Regions from separate parts of the Mesorhizobium sp. U510 genome, predicted to be linked through region 3. Evidence: riboswitches for the same ligand, from Rfam matches in the RefSeq annotation. Region 3 holds a riboswitch; each other region holds the start of a gene.

The links. A riboswitch is a leader RNA that binds a small molecule or an ion and turns the genes downstream of it on or off. The one in region 3 is predicted to bind cobalamin.
Region 1: another riboswitch for cobalamin. It lies ahead of ACLGL5_RS08670 (aromatic ring-hydroxylating oxygenase subunit alpha); the one in region 3 lies ahead of metE (5-methyltetrahydropteroyltriglutamate--homocysteine S-methyltransferase).
Region 2: another riboswitch for cobalamin. It lies ahead of ACLGL5_RS26785 (CbtB domain-containing protein); the one in region 3 lies ahead of metE (5-methyltetrahydropteroyltriglutamate--homocysteine S-methyltransferase).

The regions. Positions count from the first base shown of each region.
Region 1 is NZ_CP180532.1:1,358,559-1,362,763, reverse strand. Features, by position in the region: gene ACLGL5_RS08690 (ABC transporter ATP-binding protein) at 1-670, shown strand, start outside; gene ACLGL5_RS08685 (DUF680 domain-containing protein) at 755-991, opposite strand; gene ACLGL5_RS08680 (DUF680 domain-containing protein) at 1,059-1,262, opposite strand; gene ACLGL5_RS08675 (DUF680 domain-containing protein) at 1,335-1,532, opposite strand; cobalamin riboswitch at 2,028-2,228, shown strand; gene ACLGL5_RS08670 (aromatic ring-hydroxylating oxygenase subunit alpha) at 2,343-3,590, shown strand; gene ACLGL5_RS08665 (FAD-binding oxidoreductase) at 3,611-4,205, shown strand, end outside.
Region 2 is NZ_CP180532.1:5,153,194-5,157,398, reverse strand. Features, by position in the region: gene ACLGL5_RS26795 (MFS transporter) at 1-675, shown strand, start outside; gene ACLGL5_RS26790 (aromatic ring-hydroxylating oxygenase subunit alpha) at 679-1,848, opposite strand; cobalamin riboswitch at 1,980-2,177, shown strand; gene ACLGL5_RS26785 (CbtB domain-containing protein) at 2,211-2,390, shown strand; gene ACLGL5_RS26780 (CbtA family protein) at 2,406-3,212, shown strand; gene cobU (bifunctional adenosylcobinamide kinase/adenosylcobinamide-phosphate guanylyltransferase) at 3,205-3,720, shown strand; gene cobO (cob(I)yrinic acid a,c-diamide adenosyltransferase) at 3,722-4,205, shown strand, end outside.
Region 3 is NZ_CP180532.1:2,173,215-2,177,419, forward strand. Features, by position in the region: gene metE (5-methyltetrahydropteroyltriglutamate--homocysteine S-methyltransferase) at 1-2,163, opposite strand, end outside; cobalamin riboswitch at 2,280-2,479, opposite strand; partial or broken gene ACLGL5_RS12380 (cytochrome P450) at 2,753-2,995, opposite strand; gene ACLGL5_RS12385 (cytochrome P450 family protein) at 3,012-4,205, opposite strand, start outside.

The DNA.
Region 1 (4,205 bases), 810 kb from region 3:
CGTGCGCAATCCGAAAGTGTTCCTGTTCGACGAGCCGCTGTCGAACCTTGACGCGGCGCTACGCGTCGCCACGCGCATCGAGATCGCCAAGCTCAAGGAATCGATGCCCAACACGACGATGATCTACGTCACCCACGACCAGGTCGAAGCGATGACGCTGGCCGACCGCATCGTGGTGCTGAAGGACGGCCATGTCGAACAGGTCGGCACGCCGATGGACCTTTACAAGAAGCCCGGCAACCTGTTCGTCGCCCAGTTCATCGGCTCGCCGGCCATGAACATCCTGCCGGCAACCATCGACAAGACCGGCAACCCGACCGTCGTCAACCATGTCGGCGGCCGCAAGGCGACGGTGCCGATCACGACGCCGGCCTCGGCCAAGGGCGCGGCGGTCAGTTTCGGCGTGCGGCCGGAAGACCTGATGATTGCCAGCGGCGCGGACTATCTGTTCGAGGGAACGGTCGACTATGTCGAGCAGCTCGGCGAGGTCCAGCTGGTCTATATCGATATCGGCCGCGCCGACCTGCCGCTGGTGACCAAACTGCCGGGCAATGTCGAGGTCAAGCGCGGTTCGACATTGCGGCTGAGCGCCAATGCCGAGGACCTGCATATCTTCGATGCGGACGGACATTCCTTCGCGCTGCAAAAGCCGGAAGCAAAAGCGGCTTGAGGCCGCCGGTCCTGCTGGGTCAAGGCAACAAAAAAGAGCGGCGGGCCAGGCCCGCCGCTCTTTTTTGGAGATCAGCTTCGGCTGTTAACGGCCGAAGAGGTTCCGGTCGCTGCCCTGAGGAGCGGACTTCTGCACGTCGCCCGACGAATTGAGCAGCTTGTAGACGGGCGAGCCGCTCTCGCGGATCGAAGCCGTACGCGAGTTGTCGACCGAAGTTGCGGCGGGCTGGTTGGCGCCATTGGAGCCATAGTTGTCGCTGCCCGCGAAAGCGCTACCGGAGATGGCCAGAACGGCGGCGGCAGCAAGGATGAGCTTGTTCATGTTAGTCTCCTGAATTTCTGGATTTCACGGGAATGGCCGGCATCGCCGCCATTTCCGTGAACCGGCATTACTTGCCGAAGAGGTTGCGGTCAGCGCCCTGCTGAGCAGGCACCTGGGTGGCCGGAGCCGACTTGTCGACCGAAGCCGTGTAGGAATGGTCGACCGCAGCGGCCGGCTGGTTGGCACCGTTGGAACCGTAGTTATCGCTGCCAGCGAAGGCACTGCCGGAAATGGCCAGGACGGCGGCGGCAGCAAGGATGAGCTTGTTCATGTTAGTCTCCTGAGTTTCTCAAGATCGGCCAGAGCGGCGGGCGAAAAGCCCGCCATTAGCCGGGACCCGTTGTTAGTTATTACCGAAGAGGTTGTGATCTGCGCCCTGGGCAGGCGTCTGAGCAGCCGGTTCCGACTTCTTGGTCGAAGCGGTGTACGAGCTGTCGACAGTCGTGGCTGCGGCGGCATTCGAACCGTAGTGGTCGCTACCAGCGAAGGCGCTGCCGGAAATGGCCAGAAGGGCGGCGGCAGTGAGAACAATCTTTTTCATTTTTAGTACTCCAGTATTTTTTCCGTCCGTCTAGCGGCGTGTCTTGGGATTGAAATCGCGTCGTTCGGACAGCCCCGATGTGGGAAAGCCAGATCGCCGTTTCCAATCACGAAGTTGTTCCGTGTGGACCAAGAATCCACCACTTGAAATTGTGCCAGAGGTTTCCACGCCATAAATTTTTCTTCTTAATATCAATCACTTAATTAAAGCCAGCCGCAAGATCACAGACTGTATCGGAGGTCCAGTGTTCACACCGTCCTGCACGCACCGTCAACAGAAACGAACCGTTCGGTTCGATTTTAGAATCCGCTAATAGTCACTTTTCGAAACCGTTAACCTTTTTTGCCCCTGTTCCGGGTCGATTTTGACAGCCAGTACAGCTAACGGCGAAGACGATTTTCGTGACCGCTGTCCGCGCCCAGATCGTTGCGCATGCGTGTCGCGCCGCATGGATGCGATGTCGCTTTCATGCCGATGTCGCAAACGCCGTCGTGATTAGATCATGTCATCTCAGGTGCCGCTTCGTGACGACGGGGCGGAGAATTGGGAAGCCGGTCAAAATCCGGCGCTGCCCCCGCAACGGTGGTGGAGTTCAAGTCGCAACGGGAGACCACTGGGCGAAAGCCTGGGAAGGTGTCGCGACCGTCCGCAAGGACACTCCAGAGCCCGGAAACCAGCCCGAGATTTTTGAACTCGACTGATCGCGGTGGGCGGTCAAGAGGCGGATGGCGCGCGCCCGGCTTTCGCCGGCCTGCGTCTCATCCTTCCTCAATCACCACCAGTTCAGTCCTTGAAGTATGAGGACAGGACATGGATGCGCGCAACGATATGCTGAGGCTCTTGAACAGCCGCAGAGAGGGCTTCTCGCTCGAGCAGCCCTTCTATACCGATCCCGATTTCTTCAAGCTCGACATGGAGCTGATCTGGTATCGCGACTGGCTGTTCGTCGGCCATGATTGCGAACTGCCCAAGCCCGGCAGCTTCATCACCGTGCAGATCGGCGACTATCCGGTCGTGCTGGTGCGCGATCAGCAGGGCAAGATCAACGCTTTCCACAATTCCTGCCGCCACCGCGGTAGCCGCGTCTGCAACACCGACAAGGGCATGGCCGCCAAGCTGGTCTGCCCCTATCACCAATGGACCTATGAGCTGGACGGAAGGCTGCTGTTTGCCCGCCAGATGGCCGACGGTTTCGACAAGAGCCAGTTCGGCCTGAAGCCGGTCGCCTGCGAAAGCGTGGCCGGCTATATCTTCATCTGCCTGGCCAAGGAACCCGCCGACTTCTCGCCGATGCGGGCGATGATCGAACCCTATCTCAAGCCGCACCGGCTCAGCGAAGCCAAGATCGCCTTCGAGAGCACGATCGTCGAGAAGGGCAACTGGAAGCTCGTCTGGGAAAACAACCGCGAGTGCTACCACTGCGCCGGCAATCACCCGGAGCTGTGCAAAACCTTCCCGGAAGCCCCGACGGTGACCGGCGTGCAAGGCGCCGACAGCGATCCGGAGATGCTGGCACACTGGGCCAAATGCGAAGCGGCCGGCCTGCCGAGCAAGTTCCGCATCGATCCGGCCGGGCAATACCGCGCCACCCGCGCGCCGCTGCTGCGCGATGCGGTCAGCTACACGATGACCGGCAAGCGGGCGGTGAAGAAGAACCTGTCCGACAGCGTCTCCGCCGACCGCATCGGTTCCTTGCTGCTCTATCACTATCCGACGACGTGGAACCACATTCTGGGCGACCACGCCGTCACCTTCCGCGTGCTGCCGATCAGCGCCACGGAAACCGCGGTGACGACCAAATGGCTGGTTCACAAGGATGCGGTCGAGGGTGTCGACTACGATCTTGCCGAACTCACCCATGTCTGGACCGAGACCAACGACCAGGATCGCCGCATCGTCGAGGAAAACGCCTTCGGCATCCAGTCGCCGGCCTATGAACCCGGCCCCTATTCGGAGCTGCATGAGGGCGGCGTGATCCAGTTTGTCGACTGGTACGCCCGCTTCATCGGTCCGCGCCTTGCCGACGATGGCCGGCCGGCCCTGCGCAGTGTCGCCTGAGGGGTTTGGGGATGAACGCGATGACGGATCTTGGCCTCTATCGCCATCTCGACCAGATGGCGCCCTGGAACGACAGGCTGCAGGTGCTGGAAGTGATCGGCGTCAGCGACGAGGCGCCTGACGTCAAGACCTTCACCTTCCGCTCCGACAACCAGACCTGGTTCCGCTACAAGCCGGGCCAGTTCGTGACGCTGGAACTGCCGACGCCGGACGGACCGCTGATGCGCACCTATACGCTGTCGTCGTCGCCGTCGCGGCCGTTCTCGATCGCGGTGACGGTGAAGGCACAGGCCGGCAGCATCGGCACACGCTGGATGTTCGATCACCTGGTGCCCGGTTCGCACGTCAAGGCCTATGGGCCGAGCGGCGATTTTTCGCTGCACAGCCATCCGGCGGCCAAATATCTGTTGATCTCGGCCGGCTCCGGCGTGACGCCGATGATGTCGATGCTGCGCTGGCTGAACGATTGCGCGCCATGGACCGATGTCGGCTTCGTCAACTGCGCGCGTCGCCCGGAAGAGATCATCTTCCGCAAGGAGCTCGAACTGCTCGGCGGCCATATGCCGGGCCTGTCGCTCGGCTTCATGATCGAGGAGCGGTCGAGCCGCGAGGGCT
Region 2 (4,205 bases), 3.0 Mb from region 3:
GTGGCGGTGTTCGCGCTGGCCCTGCTCGCACTGTTCTGGACCTATCGGCTGGGCGACAACCCGTCGATCCGGCCCGGCAAGACACGGCCGGCCAATCCGCTCGCCAATATCGGCCGCTTCGTCGCGCAGCCCAGATTGAGGCTTGCCTGGCTGATCGCCTTCGGTCGCTCCTGCTTCTGGACGACGTTCTTCGTCTATGGGCCACTGTTCATGGTGATCACCGGCGAGGGCAAGCTGGCCGGCGGTCTGCTGGTTTCGGCCGGCAACGCGCTTTTGTTCATGGCGATCTTCTGGGGCAAGGCCGGAAAACGCTTTGGCGGCCGGCGCACCATGACATTTGCCTATTTCGCCATGTCGGCGATGCTTCTGGCGGCGGGCACGGTCGGCGAAACCGTGCCGCTGCTCACCGGCGCCTTCCTGTTGTGCGGCGCCTTTTTCACCATAGCGCTCGATGCGTTGGGCTCGACCGCCTTCATGCGTTCGGTGCGCTCCTATGAGCGGGCGCAGATGGCGGCGGTCTACCGCACCTATCTCGATTTTTCCGAGCTGACGCCGCCGCTGGTCTATTCGGTGGTGCTGGCCTTCTTCGGACTGGGCTCGGTGTTCGTCACGCTCGGCCTGCTGGCGGCGGTTTGCGGGTTCGTGACCTGGCGTTACCTGCCGAAGTCTCTGTGAGGATCACGGTGAAAGTGCCGCATGCTGCTCGCGCACCCAGTTGTGGAAGCGGTGCAGTTCATACTCCTCGGGCATGAGCACGCCGGCCTGGTGGCGCATCGAGCGCAGGCCCCTCTGGTTGACCTCGCAAATGGCGGCGTCCTCTTCCAGCACCTGTGTGCCGAAGGCGACGATGTTGTCGATATCGGTCGCGGCCAGCGCCTCGGGCGCGAACAGCCACTCGGCGACAAGTTCGGTCTCTTCCGGGCCGAGCGGCACCAGGCGTACGGTCCTGACATAGTCGACATGACCGACGATGAACATCGAGGGCAGGCTGGTGGCGTATGTCTGGCCGGCGGCGCGTTCGGCTGGCGTCAATCCGGAGAAGACCGGCCCGTGCGCCTGGCCGTCGCGCGACCAGGTCTCGGCGCCGGCGCGCAGGCCGCCGGAAAATTCCGGTGCGTCATTGTCGGCATGGCGCGTCCATTCGGGATCGTCGTGCCGGCTCATCAGGCCGCGGCCATAGATCGGCACCAGCCGCGAGAGGTCCTTGTGGACGCCCGGGCAGTGCAGGCACTCGTTGAAGTTTTCCCAAAAGATCTTCCAGTTGCAGTGCATTACCTTGCGCAGCACATGGCCTGATACCAGCGTTTCCAGCGGCCAGTTGCCGAGATTGCCGGAGGCCGGGTCGAAGGATGCCTGCGCTGAGCCCGCCGCATCCTCCTGCAGATTGATGAACACGAAACCGCGCCACACCGAGAGCGCGACGCGGTAGAGCGGATGGTCGGCCTTGTCGAAGCCAACGGGCAAGGATTTCGACGGCACGCGCACGAGGTCGCCGCGCAGCGAATAGGACCAGGCGTGGTAGGGGCAAGTGATCAGTCGCGCCTTCAGCCGGCCCTCGCTCTCCTGGCAAAGCTGCGAGCCGCGGTGGCGGCAGGTGTTGTGGAAGGCGCGCAGCGCGCCGGTGTCGTCGCGCAGCACGACGATGTCCTGCGTGCCGATGCGGAATCGGCGGAAGGCCAGCGGCTGGGCCAGATCGGCCTCGCGGCAGATGAGCAGCCAGTTCTTGTACCAAATGGCATCGAGGTCGCGCTGGTACTTCTCACCATCCCAATAGGCCGATGAGGGCAGGGTCGGTTCGGCCTGGGTCAGGCCATTGTAAGGGGCGCGCTCGCTGGCAGTGGGCTGCATGGCTGGCTTCCTGTGAAGCGGCCAGCCGACACCCGGCAGGAAGAATTGTCAATTCTCGTGCCTGGAAACGGCATGGCGCAATCGCGCTGTTTGCCGGCGGAATTTGGTTTGCCGCGTGTCGCGATTTTCCCTATAGTCATGCAGTCGTCGGTTCCGTTTTGGAGCCAAGAGGGAATGCGGTGCGGGCGAAATTCTTGCCCAATGCCGTGGCTGCCCCCGCAACTGTGTGCGGTAGTCCTCTCCATATGCCACTGAAGGTTCGTCTTCGGGAAGGTGGGGAAGGGCGCTGATCCGTGAGCCAGGAGACCTGCCGACGACGGCAAAACTGACAGGCCCTCGGGTGGAGGGTGAAAGGACAAGATATGAATACCGCTTCCGTCTCCCTCGGCGCCTCCGTCTCCTCGCAGTCGCGCTTCATGCAGCTGGCGCTCGCCGCACTGCTCGGCACCTTCATCATCGGCTTTGTCGGCTTCTCGCATATCGAAGCGGTCCACAATGCCGGTCATGACAACCGGCATTCGATGGCGTTTCCCTGCCACTGACGAGGATCTGACATCATGAATCTGTTTCGCAACGTCGTGTTCATCGCGGCGATCGCAGGGCTCGTGGCCGGCGTCGTTCTTGCCTGCATGCAGGCCTATGCCACCGTACCGCTGATCCTCAAGGCGGAAGTCTACGAACAGGCCGAAGGCGGCTATAGCCATGACCATGCCGCGGCGCCGACTGGGGCCGCCAGTGGCAACGCGATGAGTTCGGCCGCACCGGCGGCAAATTCGATGAGCGCCGCGACCCCGGCACCGGCCGCAGCCGCCGCTCCGGCCGAAGACCAAGGCTGGGCACCGGCCGACGGCTTCGAGCGCTTTGCCTTCAACGTGGTGTCCAATGTTGTCACCGGCATAGGCTTCGCGCTGATCCTGGTCGCGGTTTCGGAATTCGCCGGCGGCATCGGCAATTGGCGCCAGGGCGTGTTCTGGGGTCTGGCCGGCTTTGCCATCTTCACACTGGCGCCCGGTCTCGGCCTGCCTCCGGAACTGCCGGCCATGCCGGCCGCCGACCTGACGCAGCGCCAGATCTGGTGGGTGGCAACCGTGATCGCGACCGCTATCGGGCTCGGCCTGATCGCATTCCGCAAGTCGCTACCGCTGGCCATCCTTGCCGTGGCGCTGATCGTTGCTCCGCACATTGTCGGCGCGCCGCAGCCCGACAGCTTCGAGACGCCGATCCCGGAGGGCCTGCACCACCAGTTCGTGGTGGCGGTGACGCTGACCAATCTGGTGTTCTGGCTGGTCCTCGGCGCCGTCGTCGGCGTGGTGCGCGGACGCTTCACTGGCACGGCGACCAGCCTGCGCGACAGCTTTGCCTGATCGCAACAAGCTGACCTTCATCATCGGCGGTGCGCGCTCCGGCAAGAGCGCGCATGCCGAAATCCTGGCGACGGCGTTGCCGTCACCGTGGACCTATATTGCCACCGCGCAAGCCTATGACGACGAAATGCGCGAGCGCATCGCGCTGCACCGCTCGCGGCGCGGCGAGGGCTGGACGACCATCGACGCGCCGCTCGACCTTGCCGGCGCGCTCGAGGCCTTGCCGGACAACCAGCCGGTGCTCATCGACTGCCTGACGCTGTGGCTGACCAATCACATGCTGGCCGATCACGACGTCGGCGCCGAGTGCCGGCGGCTGGCGGATGTGCTGTCGCGGCCGCGCGGCCCCTGGTTCGTAGTCTCCAACGAAGTCGGGCAAGGCATCGTGCCGGACAATGCCCTGGCGCGCCGTTTTCGCGATGACGCCGGCCGGCTCAACCAGCAGGTCGCGGCGATCGCCGATACGGTGCTGCTGATGGTGGCGGGGCTACCGCTCAAGGTGAAGTGACATGACCGACATCGACAACAAGCCCACCGAGGACCGGGACGAAGAACGCCATCGCGCCAAGATGGCCAAGCGCAAGGCGGTGCAGGATGCCGAGGTGGCGAGCAAGACGGTCGAAAAGGGACTGCTGATCGTCAACACCGGTCCGGGCAAGGGCAAGACCACGGCCGCCTTCGGCCTGGCGCTGCGGATGCTCGGCTATGGCAAGCGCGTCGGCGTCGTCCAGTTCATCAAGGGCAAGTGGCACACCGGCGAGAAGGATGCGTTTGCCGCTTTCGGCGACCGCGTCGTCTGGCATGCGATGGGCGAGGGCTTTACCTGGGAGACGCAGGATCTGAAGCGCGACATCGCCGCCGCCGAGGCCGCCTGGGCCAAGGCACTGGAGTTGATCGCCGATCCCTCGATCAGCCTTGTCGTGCTTGACGAGCTCAACATCGCCCTGCGCTACGATTATCTCGATCTCGACAAGGTGGTTGCGGCGCTGAAGG
Region 3 (4,205 bases):
CCCCACTTCCGGGACCCGCGGCGAGTGAATGTCATAGACACCAGGACCGATCCCGTTCGGATACTTGAAGCTTCGGAGCGTATCGAGCAGTTCCATCTGCGAGCGCGAGGTTTCAATGGAGATCACATCGGCATCCATTGCGGCAATCGCGTCCACGATATCGCCGAACTCGGAGTAGCACATATGGGTGTGGATCTGGGTCGCATCGCCGACCGCCGTTGAAGCCAGCCGGAAGCATTCGACGGCCCAGTCGAGATAGGCCTGCCAGTCGGCCTCGCGCAGCGGCAAGCCCTCGCGCAGTGCGGCTTCGTCGATCTGGATCATCCTGGCGCCGGCCTTTTCGAGGTCGCTCACTTCATCGCGAATGGCGAGCGCGACCTGGCGGCAGACGGCTGAGCGCGGAAGGTCGTCCCGGACGAAGGACCAGTTGAGGATCGTCACCGGGCCGGTAAGCATGCCCTTCACCGGCTTTAGCGTCAGCGACTGGGCATATCGCCACCAGTGTAATGTCATGGGCTGTTGTCGCGACACATCTCCAATGATGATCGGGGGTCGCACAAAGCGCGAGCCGTAGCTCTGCACCCACCCATGTTGCGTGAAGGCGAAGCCGCAGAGCTGCTCAGCGAAATACTGCACCATATCGTTGCGCTCGAATTCGCCGTGGACCAGCACGTCGAGTCCGATCTCTTCTTGCCAGCGAACGGCGGCTTCTATCTCTTTTTTCAGGAAGGCCTCATAGTCGACGTAACTCAGCTCGCCCTTGGCATGGGCTGCCCGCGCCTTGCGAACCTCGGCTGTTTGCGGGAAGGAGCCGATCGTCGTGGTGGGGAAGGATGGCAAGCCAAACGTGTCGCCCTGAAGCTTGGAGCGCACGTCGAATGCGCTCTTCCGGCGCGTCATGGCGACCTTGATGCTGGCGACCCGACCTTCGACGAGCGGATCATGCACCTTCGCGGATGTCGCGCGAACGGCGGCAGCCTCAGCCGACGCCTCCAGTTCGGCGGCGACCGCGTCCCGGCCTTCGGCCAGCGCACGGGCGAGCACGACCAGCTCGCCGGTCTTTTGCGCCGCGAAGGCGAGCCACGACTTCACATCCGCATCGAGTGCCGTCTCCATGTCCAGGTCGATCGGCACATGCAGCATCGAGCAGGACGGGGCAATCTCCACGCGGTCCAGCGGCCAGCCGGCGACGATCGGCTTGATGCGGTCAAGTATGGCAGGCAGGTTCGCACGCCAGACGTTGCGGCCGTCGATCAGTCCGAGCGAGAGCACAAGTTCCTTCTGCGCGAGCCGGCCGAGGGTCTCCAACTGCTCTGGAGCGCGCACGAGATCGACGTGCAGTCCCGCCACGGGCAGAGAAATTGCGGTCTCGAGATTGTCTCCGAGCGATCCGAAATAGGTAGCGACCATGATCTTCAACTCAGGTGCTGCTTTTGACAGCCGGCAGTAGGCGAATTGGAGCGCATCCCGTTCGTTGGGAACCAGATCGACCACGAGCGCCGGCTCATCGATCTGCACCCAATCGGCTCCCGCGAGCTTCAGCCTCCGCAGGAGCTCCTCGTAGACGGGCAGCAGCCGTGGCAGGAGCGCGATAGGGTTGAAACCTTCCTCAGGTGACTTCGCCAACTTGAGAAAGGTAACCGGTCCAAGCAGGACCGGGCGCGTGTGGATGCCGAGCGCCTTGGCCTCGAGGAAATGATCGACCGGTTTCGCCGACGAGAGGGCAAAGCTCTGATCGTCGGTAAGTTCCGGCACAATGTAGTGATAGTTGGTGTCGAACCATTTGGTCATTTCCATCGCGGCAAGGCCATGCCCGTTGGCCGCATGCTCGTCACCGGCATGTCCGCAATCAGCGGCCTGATCTTGGTTGCCGCGCGCCATTGCGAAATAGGTATCGAGTGGGACCTCGCCGTCAGTCCAGGCGTATCGTGCCGGCACGGCGCCGACCATGGCGACGGTGTCGAGCACATGGTCATAAAGCGAGAAATCGTTGGACGGGATTTTCGACACGCCGCGATCGTGCTGCTCCCTCCAGCTGGCGGCGCGTAGCGCCTTCGCCGTCGCGAGCAGGTCGGCTGCGGGAGATTTTCCGGACCAGTAGCTTTCAAGCGCGAATTTGAGTTCCCGCCGTCGACCGATACGCGGCACGCCGAGCGTTGCCACTGGAATTTGTTGAGAGACAGTCATGCCATACCCCGATGGTTGGGGCGTGGGGACAAGGAACGCGCGAGCAGGCGGCACGAAGCCAGGCTACCGCGGCCACCGAGACACCCCGCCCGTGGACGTTGTTCGTCGTGGCAGGTCTCCTGGCTCGCGGGTCAAAGCCTCTGCCCGTCTTCCCGAGGCCGTTCGCCTCAGTGACACCAATGGGCTTGGCTCGCCGCTAACAGTTGCGGGGGCAGCGCCGGCATCGCACCGGCTTCCCTCTTAGCTCCGCTACAGCAGTGCCGCGCGGAGAACCACGACATGCGCACAATCACAGCAGCTTCGCTCCTTGTCAATACATATAACGAGATGTTTATGTGATGATGCGAATAATGCCCTTGCGCTGATCGGTCTCTTTCGCCCAAAGCCGCTTACGATGCCGCCTCTTATCAGTGCAGGCTCGGAGAGATCCTTGTCCCCATCGGCGACGCCGATCAGATCGAGGTCGCCGGGCTCAAAGGGCGTAAAGTCGGGCCAGGTCGTCACGGTCAGCCGGGAATCCCGGTACTTGTTCCCGCTCGGCTTCGCTCAGCGTGCTTGCGCACTCGCCCATCAGCACGCTGATAACCATGTCCGGAAGCGGAAAGGAGAGGTGGCGCCTCAGGTCGGCGGGCTGGGGCTGGACCGCCAGCGTCTCGAACAACTGCGCGGCGATCGCCTCGACCTGCTGCGCGAGCAGCTTCACCCTGCGGTTGCTGAAGGCCGGCGCCACGATCGTGCGTAACCGGGCATGCTCGCCCCCCTCGTGCGAGACCAGCCACCTCGGCGAACCGAGAATCGCTGTATCTGGGTGCATGCCGCACTCGCTAAGCGACGGAAGGGCGGAAGGTGACCGGCAGGCGCTGCGGGCAGCGAATGACGTAAGACGGCATGTAGACGACGTCCTCCGCGGCGATGGCCAGCGCCAGATCCTCCAGCCGCCCGAACAGCGCAGGGAAGGCGCAGCACAATTCCAGGCGCGCCAGCGCAGCGCCCAGGCAGGAATGCGGCCCCTCGCCGAATGACAAATGCGGGTTGTGCCGCCGGGTGACATCGAACCTGTTGGCGCCGGGACCGAAGGCCTTTTCGTCCCGGTTCGCCGCATGGAACGCCATCAGGACGGCATCGCCGCGGCGGACCAGGCATCCGTCGATCTCCACGTCCTGGGTGGCATAGCGGAACGGCAGATTGGCCGCTGAGCTGCCCCAGCGCAGGATCTCCTCGATCGCCTGTGACCACTGAACTTGGCCGCTGCGCACCAAGTGCAGTTGCTGCGGATGCGTCAGCAATGCCAGCACGCCATTGCCGATGACGCCGGCGGTGGTCACGAAGCCCGCAGAGAGCACCATGAACAGCATGTCGATGAGCTCGGTGTCGGAAACGAGCTCGCCTTTGTCACGCGCGACGATCAGGGCCGAAGCCAGATCATCGCCGAGCTGGCCCCGCTTGAGCGCGATCAGGCGACGGAAGAACTCCGGGATGCGCTGCCGCGTCTGTCGCACCTCTTCGCCTGTGGCGGAGGTGTTGGCCAGGCTGTAGGTGAGCGCGACGATCTCTTCGCGCTGTTCGTCCGGCAAACCGAGCAGTTCGGCGATCACGTTGGTGGGCAGCGGAGCGGCGAACTCGCTCATCAGATCGGCACTGCCGCCGCGCTGCGCCATCTCGGCCAGGAGTCGATCGACGCATTGTTCGACCCGTGGCGCCAGCAAGGCGATACGACTGGGCGCGAAGCTGCTGGACAGCAGGCCGCGCAAGCGCCGGTGATCGGCGCCGTGCGCCGTGGTCATGTTGTCCACTTTGCATATCCCGATCAGCGGATGATCCTCGGGAATCTCGCCGTCCTGCAGCGCCCGCCACTGTCGCCAGTCCTTGTTGAAACGCTGGTCGGAAAGCATCTGCCTGAGCGTCTGGTGACGGGCTGCCGCCCAGGTCACCACATCGCCTGGCAGCGACACTCGCGCCATCCCCCCCTGCCGCAGAATCGCAGAAGAAAGACGATCAAGTTGCGTGGGAGCGGCCGG